2 regions of the Colwellia sp. MB3u-8 genome follow, and region 2 is predicted to be linked to the other one. Evidence: predicted binding sites of a transcription regulator. Region 2 holds the regulator's gene; the other holds the start of a gene.

Region 1 (5,819 bases), on a different contig from region 2:
GTGAATATGGACTTCTACCGCATTACTCATCACTTCTTCACCCCAATCGTAAAGGCGAGATTCAATTTGCTCTCGTGACTGAATTCGCCCAGCATTTTCCATTAATACTTTTAGCACCATATATTCTTTTTTTGAACAGGACAGTTCTTTATCTTCGATGAACACTTTGTGGGCAGTCGTATCAAGCTTGACCAAGGCAATGGAAATTATTGCGCTATCAGCAGTGCCTAATCGGCGTTCAATCACCCGTAAGCGAGCAAGAAGTTCGTTAATGTCAAAAGGTTTAATTAAGTAATCATCGGCGCCAAAGTCTAGTCCTTGTACACGCTGCTCAACAGTATCGCGCGCGGTAAGCACAATAACTGGCGTAGTTTTCTTTTTAGCTCTAAGCTTTTTTAGCACTAATAAACCATCCATGTCAGGCAACCCTAAATCTAAAATTACCATGTCATGATCAGGAATAGCCAATGACATTAAAGCGTCTTCGCCGGTATCAACGTGGTTAACCAAGAAGCCCTCATGTCGCAACGACTGTTGTAATGCTTGTGCTAATGGCAGATCGTCTTCAACGAGTAAAATTCTCATATTGTTACTTTAGAACCTATTTACTTATTTAACTTATTTAACTTATTTCAAGCCAAACTGTGGATGAAAATTTAGCTATTTACACATAACTAATCGTAATAGTTTTAGCACGTAAACTCAATGGCTTGGCTATACAGTTCGAGATAAATTAACAACGTAATTGGATATGTATTGGTTAATATCCTTGGTTATTGTCGTTAGCTCTGTAGACGTTTTATTTTAAATCAATTTGCACCAGTAACATAGCAAAATGCAGTGTTTATCTTTTCACCTTTAATGTTCAGTTAGTGTTTGGATAGTGTTCAGCGCCATTATTCCTTAAAATTTATCCCCTGTCGGTAAGTGACGCAGCTATAATTTACCGAGTGTTGAACAGTCATTAATCTCTACCTATTAAGCGCTAGCTACGCTTACTTTACAGCTAAAAAATCAGATTCACTTCTTTAAATTATCGCTTTAAAAAAGCGACTCTTCTTATAACCTTGAGCAAATATCAGTAAAATAATGCTTGAAATAGCATCAAAACCGATATACTGTACATTCATACAGCATATCGAGGTAGGCACTATGATTAACACTAATAAAATAAATTTAAAAATAAATAACAACAGCTTAGCTATAGCCCCTAGTATTAATTTACCACCTCAAATTAATTTATCTTCTGCTTGGTGTAATATTATTAGTGTAAATAGCCTCGGAGATGTCTCTGAAAAGTACCAAGACATTTGTCAAAACCACCATGATGATAAAAAGTGGATTTTAATGATTAATCCAGAAAATGCTTCGCTAGAACAACTCTCTAACATGGGTAAAATTAATCCAGCAAAAATACTAAAAGTGAATGCCAATAAGGTCAATGTCAGCTTAGAGCATATCAAAAACACCTTATTAAAAGGTACATGTTCTGCGATGATTTTATCAAACGCCAACTTTAATCAAGCCGAATTAAAAGAAATATCTCGCTGTGCTGCCTTAGGAAAAACTCAATGTATTTTATTACAAAAAACAGATTTTAAAGTAATAAACCAACTGCATTAACTAACTATATTTAATCAATATTTTAAAACAAAAGTAAATCAATAAGTTGTGATTAATCCGACGACTTGATCTACAGCGCAGAAACCCTTGGGTTAAGTTAGATTAACTGAAAAATTAAAGCCATAAACCATGCAAAGCATAATAATTGTCATGATAAACTATAGATAATTGCTCTTTAAATAGTTTATCTAGATGTTATGTCCATGCGGCTCAGAACGAAGCTTTGCACTGTGTTGCCAACCTTTAATAATGGTAACAAAACCTGCTCACTCTCCAGAACAACTTATGCGGTCACGCTACTCTGCTTACGCAACACAACAGGCCGAGTATATTTACTTTACTTATGCCCAATCAAGCCAAGCTGAACAATCCATTGATGATATCGCACAATGGGCTGCAGAAACAAAATGGCTGAAACTCATTATTCACTATGCCAGTGATCACGAAAAAGATTTAGCTAACCATAATAGTGCTCAAGTAGAGTTTTCCGCTTTTTATCAAGTTCACAGACAAATTTGGCAAATGCGAGAACAATCTAATTTTGTGCTTGAAGATAGCGCATGGCGATATCTTGATGGTGAGGTGTCAGATAGCAAAGCATTAAATAAACCCAAAAAAAATGAGTTTTGTTTTTGCGGCAGTGAGAAAAAGTTTAAACATTGTTGTGCTAAGGCTTTTTAGGCAACCGTTTCCATTAGTGGTGCTTTAACAATAGTAGTTTGCACTGCCGCTAACCAAGCCTTAGCATTGAAATCAGCTCTTTGCGGTGTTTTTGTTAACGACATCTCTTGATGTTTTTGCTGGCAATATAAACTGGTATTAGTCATAACCTGTTGGTTTATATGTTTCACATCATCACGAAACGCTAATGGTTTAGGATTAAGTATGTTTGCTAGTCTTAAGTCTTCTAACTGCTGTTGTTCAAGCAAACTTGCCTGATTATAGCGGCTTATATCGGCAACATCTTTTAATGCTAAAGGGGCTTCATCAGGTAATTGAAAATATTTTCGTAACTGTTCTGATGAGGTGGTTTTTTCAGGTGTTTGTGAAAGTGGTAGTGTAAATTGGCTATGCGCTCGAACATCGTCGGTTAGCATGGCCAGTAGCAGCGAAAAATCAGAACGACGCTCATGGTGAACACTTTTATTAAGCTGTTCGCCTAACTGAAGTTCATGAACAAGTATGTCGTTTGATAAAGCGTTTAGGGTCAAAATAATCTACTGTGTTACTACCGATAATATTTGTATCGGCAGCAGCACAGTTTACTTTAACGCTACGCGTAATTAATTATTAATTTTTATAGTAAATACAAAGTATTGACTGATTTTTATCCACTAAGCAGCAATTTGTTTAATGGGCCAACGCAGCATAAAGCTCGCGCCACCACTTTTGCTATCAACAACAGATGCACTACCACCATGCCATTCCATAATCCGACAAACGATGGCTAGACCTAAACCAAAACCTCCTGTTTCACGGTTACGAGATATATCACCACGAGAAAAAGCATCAAATATAGTACATTTGAAATCATCACAGACTCCCTCACCATTGTCTGTAACGCTTATCTGACAGTGCTCTTCACTTTTTGTAATTGTGATGTCTATTTCACCGTTACCGTATTTTATGGCATTGGAAATATAATTATTCAACGCTCGACCAATAAAGTGTCGATCGACCTCAACTCTTTCATTGCCAAGTAGGTTAACTATGTTAAATTTTTGTTCAAACTGTTGGTAATTACTGACCTGTTTTTCGACAATATCCACCAATGATTCTTCACTAAAATTTAGTTCGGGTTTGTCATTATCGAAACTAGCGTAAATCAGCATCTCACTAATAAGTTGTTCTAACTCACAAACATCTTTACTAATGGCTTTGCGATATTTCTCTTGTTTGGCTTTATCATCGGTGCAGGCTAGCATTTCTAAGGCAAACTTAGTGCGGGCTAACGGTGTACGTAATTCATGTGCAACCGCAGTTGATAATTCTTTATGAGCATCGATTAAGCGTTTAATACGACTGGCCATAGTATTAAACGCCGTAACCATAGGCGCTGCCATAGTCGATCTTGCTTGTGGTGCAACCACATCAAAACTTTCTTGACCAAACTCTACTGCGGTTTTTTGCAACTGATCCAAGTCTCGAGACAAAAGCCGTAACCAAAAAAATAATATACCGGCTAAGGTTGCCAGCAAAATAACACGAATGAGTGCCTCTAGCCTCGGCTGGGTTGGCATTTTAGCAGGCCCCAACACAATCACAGTGCCAGCATTATTGATCCTGTGATGAATTTCTACCGCGTTATTATCATAATAAATATGCGTGTTTTTTTCTTTGATGACAGCATGCTTTTGATGGCTGATAGCATTTACTTCTTGCGCTGTCATTAACTTTAATGGCAGTTGCCACTGCTTTGCAGCTTTCGATAGTATTTCTTGCCATTGATCTTCTGGGTGCTGTTCTAAATAGTTAGATAGCGCCAACAGCATACTTTTATAACCGGTGTAAGACTCTATATCTTGTTCAAGATATGAACTCCATGCTTCATCAAGCATCCATGAGAATACGATAAAAATAGAAATAATAAGGAAATATAAGCTGAAGAATGAGCGACCAAGTTTCATAAAATGCCTAAATAAAGGAAATAAATACTGATGAGTCGCTATAACAGCTCACCAGCTTACACACTAAAATAATAGTTAACTCCAGGCATCTGGAACAAATAAATAGCCTTGTCCCCAAATGGTTTTAATACGAAAAGGAGTTTCATTACTATCGTGTAATTTTTTACGCAAGCGTGATATACGCACATCAACACTTCTATCCATGCCGTCGTATTCGCGACCAACAACCGCTTTATAAATATAATCACGATTCTGTACTTCGCCTGAACGACTAGCTAATAGCCAGAGTAAGTCAAACTCTTGGCTAGTCAGGTCAACATTTTCGCCATGCAATGTCACTTGTCTAGAACCACGGCTAATATGCAGTTCACCACAATTAATTTTAGCATTTTCTTTACCATCCGTTGGCAACTGGCCACGACGCAATAGCGCATTAACACGGGCAAGCAGTACTCTTGGCTCAACAGGCTTAATCACGTAGTCATCGGCACCAATTTCCAAACCTAACACTTGGTCAAAGTCTGTGCCTTTCGCAGTTAGCATTAAAATTGGGCCTTTAAAGTTAGGCCGTAAATCTTTACAAACAGCAAATCCATCTTTACCCGGTAGCATAATGTCTAAAATAATCAAATCAGGAACGAATTTATCAACTCGCTTTTCTACCGTGTCGCCTCTAAACTCTTGCTTAACGTGATAACCTTCATTTTCTAAAAACTCAGCGACTAGATCAGACAACTGACGGTCATCCTCAACGAGTAATATTTTTTTAACTAACAATTCACTATCTGACATTAACTGCTCCTACTTTATTACGCTGTATTAACAGCATTTTCATGGCTGGTTGATGAACACGGTCAATGTTTACGCTAATCAATCAATAACAACCATTGAAAATATGAATCACTCTACAAGCATAAAATGTTTATTATTAATTAACAACACTATGTACAAGGTGTTACGGCAATAGTACAACTTATTACCTTGAAATTACAATTAATTACACCAGTACTGACCAATAGAGTTTTATGATACTTTGCTATCATTTTATGATGCAAAAGTGCTTATCGCCACTATCGCTGCGTTGATAGAAATTGAAACTTTTTACTTAGTTATAAAGCTAACTTATTATATAATCAATAGGCATTATACCTACTGTATTATATAAATATTCGTTATGACGATTCACGCTACTAAAGTTAAAACATCTGCAAAAAACACCTTAATTACTGAACAGTTAAAAGCAAAAAAAACCTTATTTTCTGTCATGCTGGTGGTGCTGTTTAGCAGTGCCGGCATTGCCTTACCTTATCCTGTATTAGCACCTCTTTTTCTTAATGAAGTTAGCCCTTTAACCACTTTTGCTGATTTACCCAGTAAAATATTACTCGGCATTATACTGGCGATATATCCTTTAGGGGTTATTCTCGGAAGCTCAGTTTTAGGTGCTGCCTCAGGTATTTATGGTCGCAAAAAAACCTTAATCATCACCCTGATTTTAACTGCCGTTAGTTATGTGTTATCCGCTTTAGCTGTTATGGCTGAAAGTTTTTTACTGCTGATTTTAGCGCG
Region 2 (5,819 bases):
TTTCTTCACCTTTAAGAACAAGTTTAATTTCTTTATTGAGACTACGGGCTAGATCTCGTACCACACGAGGAAAACGGCCAAACACTTTCTTAATGGGTTGCATACGCGTTTTCATTACAGCGCCTTGCAAGTCAGTCGTGACCGCATCTAGGTTTGACAAGGCCTTGGTTAATTCTTCATCTTCTTTTGTCATGCCTAGACTCGCTAGACGGTTTCGCACTAACACTAACTCGCCGACCATGTTCATGATCTGATCTAGTCGTTTGGTATCAACCCTCACCGTTGTTTCGCCTTGAGCAGGCTTTGCCGGTGCGGTTTTTTTGTCAGCGCTTGCTGATAGTTGATTTACTGCCGGTTTAGCCGTAATCTTATTCGCCGCAGGAACACTTGCCGCTTTTGTAACAGCGCTAACTGCTCCAGCAGGTTTTGCTGGTGCTTGAGCTTTAGGTCGTTGATTTTTGCCGTGCAGTTCGTCTAATAACGACTCAAAATCATCATCATCTATTTCATCAGCCGATGCTGAATTTGCTGTGCTAGCAGGCGCTGGAGTCACCGCAGGAGAGAATGCACCTTGGCCATGCAGTTCGTCCAGTAATGATTCGAATTCATCATCCGAAATATCATTACTACTATCACTACTCAATGTTGTTGGCTGCTCAACGACAGGCGCAGGCGCACTGGCTTTTTTTACACCACTACCATGAAGTTCATCTAATAGGCGTTCAAATTCATCTTCTGACATTTCGTCACTTGAATTACTATCGGCTGCCGGTATATTTTCATCAGCCGTTGCAAGCGCATTTTCTACCACAGACTCTGCTTGTCCTTCCGGCTGAGATAGTCGATGTAACTCGGCTAACAAACTTGGCTCTGCAGGGCTTAATGGCGCTTTATTTTGTACTTGAGCAAACATTTCATTAATGGTGTCGAGCGCTTTAAGAATAACATCCATTAATGAAGAGGTAACGGATCTTTGCTGATTTCTTAAGGTATCAAAAACATTTTCCGCACCGTGACAGGCATCAACTAACTCAGCAAGTGACAAAAAGCCAGCACCACCTTTTACTGTATGAAATCCTCTAAAAATGGCATTGAGTAATTCCGCATTTTCAGGATCATTTTCAAGCTCAACTAATTGTTCTGACAAGGTCTCAAGTATTTCCCCAGCTTCAATTAAAAAATCCTGAAGAATTTCATCATCTTGTGCAAATGACATTTAGTCACTCCTATTAAAAACCTAAGCTTGATAATAAATCATCAACGTCGTTTTGATCTGAAACAACATCTTTACGATTTCCAAGATTAACGATCGGACCTTCAACTAAGTTTTCACCTAATTTTGGTAGGTATTTCGATTGATCTTGTTTGGAAGCCATACCAAAGGCTGTAAGCATATTTATTAAGCTGTCTTCAACCTCACAAACTAAATCAATAACTTTGCGAATAATTTGGCCGGTAAGATCTTGAAAGTCTTGCGCCATCAAAACATCAGTCATTAAGCCATGAATTTTGCTGGTTTCTTTTTCTGTTGTGGTCAGTAAAACATCAATATCTCGACATAATGCTTTAAACTCAGCAACATCAAGCTCATTGTGCATTAATTTATGCCACAGCGGATTAACGTTATTGATTTGTTGTTTAATATTTCCAACCACTGGAAAAATTGATTCAACAACATCCATGGTTTTATTAGCCGCTTCTTCGGTACGATCAATAACAAAATTCAATCTTTCTTTAGCGTCTGGAATGTCAGCAGTCGCTAAATCATTCAAACGTGAATCAAAATGAAAGTTATTCAATGAATTATGCAATTCGCGAGTTAACTTACCTATTTCTTCAAACAATGCAGTTTGAATTGGGTTTTGAATTTCTGCAATTAACTCATCCGCTTTGTTTTGCTGATCTGCCTCAAGGTATTTAACCAACAATTTAGCCTGTTCTAAAGAAACATGGATACTAGTATATTTACTCATATAACAGCCTTGTGTAAAAGTTGGTAATTAACCTAGACGTTGAAAAATTTTATCAAGCTTTGCGCTTAAGGTTGCAGCCGTAAAAGGTTTAACGATATAGCCATTAACTCCCGCTTGAGCTGCCATGACAATTTGATCTTTCTTCGCTTCTGCAGTCACCATCAATACCGGAATATGAGATAGTTTTTCATCCGCTCTAATGGCTTTAAGTAAATCTATCCCTTGCATAACCGGCATATTCCAATCGGTAACAACAAAATCAAAATCACCCGCTTTCAGCATCGGCAGCGCAGTATTACCATCATCTGCTTCTGATATATTGGTGAAACCTAAGTCGCGTAACAAGTTTTTGATTATACGTCTCATTGTTGAAAAATCGTCAACAACAAGCACTTTCATATTTTTTTCCAAGACACCCTCCAGTGATAGCATTTAAAATTTCACAATATTTTTAATATTCTACTTAACTTTGCCACGATTGCATACGAGCTTTTAATCTATGCATCGCTTGACTGTGTATTTGACTTACTCGTGATTCACTCACATCAAGTACTTGGCCTATTTCTCTAAGGTTAAGCTCTTCGTCATAATACAAGGACAGTACTAAAGCTTCACGCTCGGGTAAAGAAGAAATGCACTCGGCTAATGACTTTTTAAAGAAACTCTGTTCAATGTTAGCGTAAGGTTCATCTTGCTGATGACTGTGGGCTATTTCAATCACATCGTCACTAACACCTAAATCATCAAGACCGAGAATTTTTCCTGAACTCACGTCATTAAGTATCTGATGGTATTCATTGATTGAAATTTCAAGTTTTTCAGCAACTTCAACATCGGTAACGTCGCGGCCATATTGCGCTTCTAAGCTTTTTATGGCTTCGCTGATCATGCGACTATTTTTATGCACTGAGCGGGGAACCCAGTCACCCCGACGAATCTCATCAAGCATGGCACCACGAATACGAATACCCGCGAAGGTTTCAAAGCTAGCACCTTTGCTATTATCAAAATTATTTGCCGCTTCAAGCAAGCCTATCATGCCTGATTGAATAAGGTCATCAACCAAAACACTGGCCGGTAGTCGGGCAAGCAAATGATAAGCAATGCGCTTTACGAGTACTGTGTGTCGCTCCAGCAAGGCCGATTTATCAACACTATAAGTATGTACTTTTAACACGATAACTCACTTGTTTATTAAATAGGGCCTGTAGGTTTTTCATTTTAGTTTCGGCTATAGATTAGTCTTTCAGTTAACAAGGCGACAGGCATATTAGGTAGATATGCTAGTTTACACTGGCCGACTATAGTTAGTTAAAAATTAACGATAGACCTTTAACCGGCGGTAAAAAACCTACCCACTTGATATAGCTAAAGCTTGCTTAACTCATGCAAAAAAAACACCACAGATTGTTCAATTGCAACCCTGCTTAGTCGTTATGCTCATACATAGCTTCAAGTATAAAGCTCATACACAGCTTTATTGTTCTAGTAATTGCTCAATAAAAAATTCTAAATGCCCTGAGGCTTGTTGTGGCACTGGCCAGCTAACAATATTTTTGGCCAGTGCTTTAAGGCCAATTGACGCTGGCGAGTTAGGATATGCCTCGACAATCGCTTGTTGTTTTCTAACAGATTTACGAATATTTTCATCATAAGGTATAACGGCAACAAGCTCTAAAGTGACATCCAAAAATCTGTCAGTGACTTTCGCTAATTTCGCAAATAAATTTTTACCTTCATTCGGGGTGCGCACCATGTTTGCCACCACCTTAAACTTGAATAGCCCATGATCTCGGCTTAACAATTTCATTAAGGCATAACAGTCAGTAATTGAGGTGGGTTCGTCACACACGACCAATAAAACATCTTGTGATGCACGGCAAAAACTTAATACCATATCTGAGATACCTGCCGCGGTATCAACAATTAAAATGTCAAATTTGGTTTGCATATCACTAAAAGCACGAATAAGCCCGGCATGCTCAGCTGGGGTTAAATCCACCATAGATTGAGTGCCTGATGTCGCAGGAATAATATTAATGCCTGCAGGACCTTGAATAATAATATCATCCAGTTCACATTCACCCGATAGCACATGCGACAGGTTACGTTTTACGCGCAAACCTAGCATAACATCAACATTAGCCAAGCCTAAGTCGGCATCTAGTACTAACACCCGCTTACCTAATTTAGCTAAAGAAATGGCAGTATTTAATGAGACATTAGTTTTACCAACACCCCCTTTACCGCCAGAAACGGCGATGACTTTTATGGGTTGGGGATTTTTCATTTTTCTTAAGCCACTCGCTTGATCTATCATCTATATAACTTCTCTATGTAATACCCATTGCAATAAATAATCGGTCATTCTAAGGCTACCTCATCATCCAATACCTACGTTGTGTTTAATCACATACGCTAGCTATTGCTCGACAATATGCTCCTGCATTGTTCTACTGGTTTACCTCGACGTACAAAGATTAACTTAATGCTGTAAAACCCTGCATGGTTATGAACGGCCATGTAAGAATCAATCAAGCGCCAAACTAAACTGAGGTAGGTAGATACTTACCTTTAGTCTGAAGCAATAAACCTATGCTCTTGAATATTGATGCTCACTGATAACTGCTGACTTATAGTTGCTGGCTAAATTCAATTGGCATCAATGCTCGGCCTAACTATACCGCGATCTATACTGCGACGGCTGATACCGGATTACGCCAAGAAACAGTCCCTGACTTTTGATATTTAGTGGCCATTCTGTCTGCTAGCGTAACCAATTTTTCAGCATTTGCAACCTTAATATCTTCCGGAACTCTTTGTCCATCAGTAAGATAACCAATAGCTAAACCGTTTTGTAATGATGTGGTTATAATTTCACCGACACTTAGGCTTTCATCTAATTTAGTATAAATGCAGCCCGCTAAAGGAATACGTTTAAAGCGCTCAACATTTTCTTGCATAACACGCTGCTGCGTATTAGCCGCTAATACTAAGTAATTACGAATTCTAACACGAGCATTTGAGATTAAGGTAGTCAAATGCTCAGTTAGACGCATATCTCTTTGTCCCATACCGGCAGTATCGATCAATATTAATTTTTTTTGTGAGAACTGTTGTAACAAGCTATCTAGTTCATCGCCGTCATTGGCCAATTTGACGTGGCAACCAATAATACGACCATAAGTAGCAAGCTGTTCAAAACCAGCAATACGATAACTATCTGTAGAAATTAATACCACTTGGTCGGCGCCGTGCAGCTGAGCAAAGCGGGCCGCTAATTTCGCAATAGTGGTGGTTTTACCCACGCCTGTTGGCCCAACAAGAGAAACCACGCCACCACGTTGAATAATATCATTGTTAGTGGTGTTTAATTGTTGCGCTATAATATGTTTTGCTTGCTCAAATGCATCTTTTTCAAGGCTATTGGCTGGAATGTAACCCGCAATTTGATCTGCCACTTGTTCATTAAGACCCATCGCCATTAATTTATTAACCAACACAGCGCGCATCGGATCTTTTTGCGCCATATCTTGCCACATTAGTCCTGACATTTGATGTTCTAACAGCTGACGAATAGATGACATTTCTTTTTGCATATGATCAAACTCACTGCCACTTATTTGACGTTCGCCACGTGAAGCCACTTGCTTAGCTGCAGGTGTTGATGAGTCAAGCGAGTTATTAAGGTTTGAACTGTTTGACCCATACTGGGGAGTATCTGCTTGTTGGTTGCCCGCGTGCTCAGATGAGTCTACTTCAGTAGTTTGCTCTAAACGCGTAGTGAAGTTTTTAAACTGTTGTTCAATATCTTGTGGTGTAGCACCAGGCTTGTTGTCCGCTTGA

What was found. The regulator FliA, encoded in region 2, starts transcription of late flagellar genes. The targets are predictions, from matches to a motif close to CTAAAGNTNNNNNNNNNNNNGCCGATA.
Region 1: H4J54_RS08840 (VC2046/SO_2500 family protein) is a predicted target of FliA. The motif match lies at 2,868-2,894, and genes of this name have one in related genera.

Annotation. Positions count from the first base shown of each region.
Region 1 covers NZ_JACGVA010000061.1:32,583-38,401, forward strand. The annotation lists gene H4J54_RS08825 (response regulator transcription factor) at 1-585, opposite strand, end outside; gene H4J54_RS08830 (hypothetical protein) at 1,090-1,623, shown strand; gene H4J54_RS08835 (YchJ family metal-binding protein) at 1,816-2,304, shown strand; gene H4J54_RS08840 (VC2046/SO_2500 family protein) at 2,301-2,834, opposite strand; gene H4J54_RS08845 (ATP-binding protein) at 2,958-4,250, opposite strand; gene H4J54_RS08850 (response regulator) at 4,326-5,042, opposite strand; gene H4J54_RS08855 (MFS transporter) at 5,425-5,819, shown strand, end outside.
Region 2 covers NZ_JACGVA010000058.1:220,565-226,383, forward strand. The annotation lists gene H4J54_RS05700 (chemotaxis protein CheA) at 1-1,216, opposite strand, end outside; gene H4J54_RS05705 (protein phosphatase CheZ) at 1,230-1,973, opposite strand; gene cheY (chemotaxis response regulator CheY) at 2,001-2,384, opposite strand; gene H4J54_RS05715 (RNA polymerase sigma factor FliA) at 2,437-3,153, opposite strand; gene H4J54_RS05720 (MinD/ParA family protein) at 3,451-4,293, opposite strand; gene flhF (flagellar biosynthesis protein FlhF) at 4,664-5,819, opposite strand, start outside.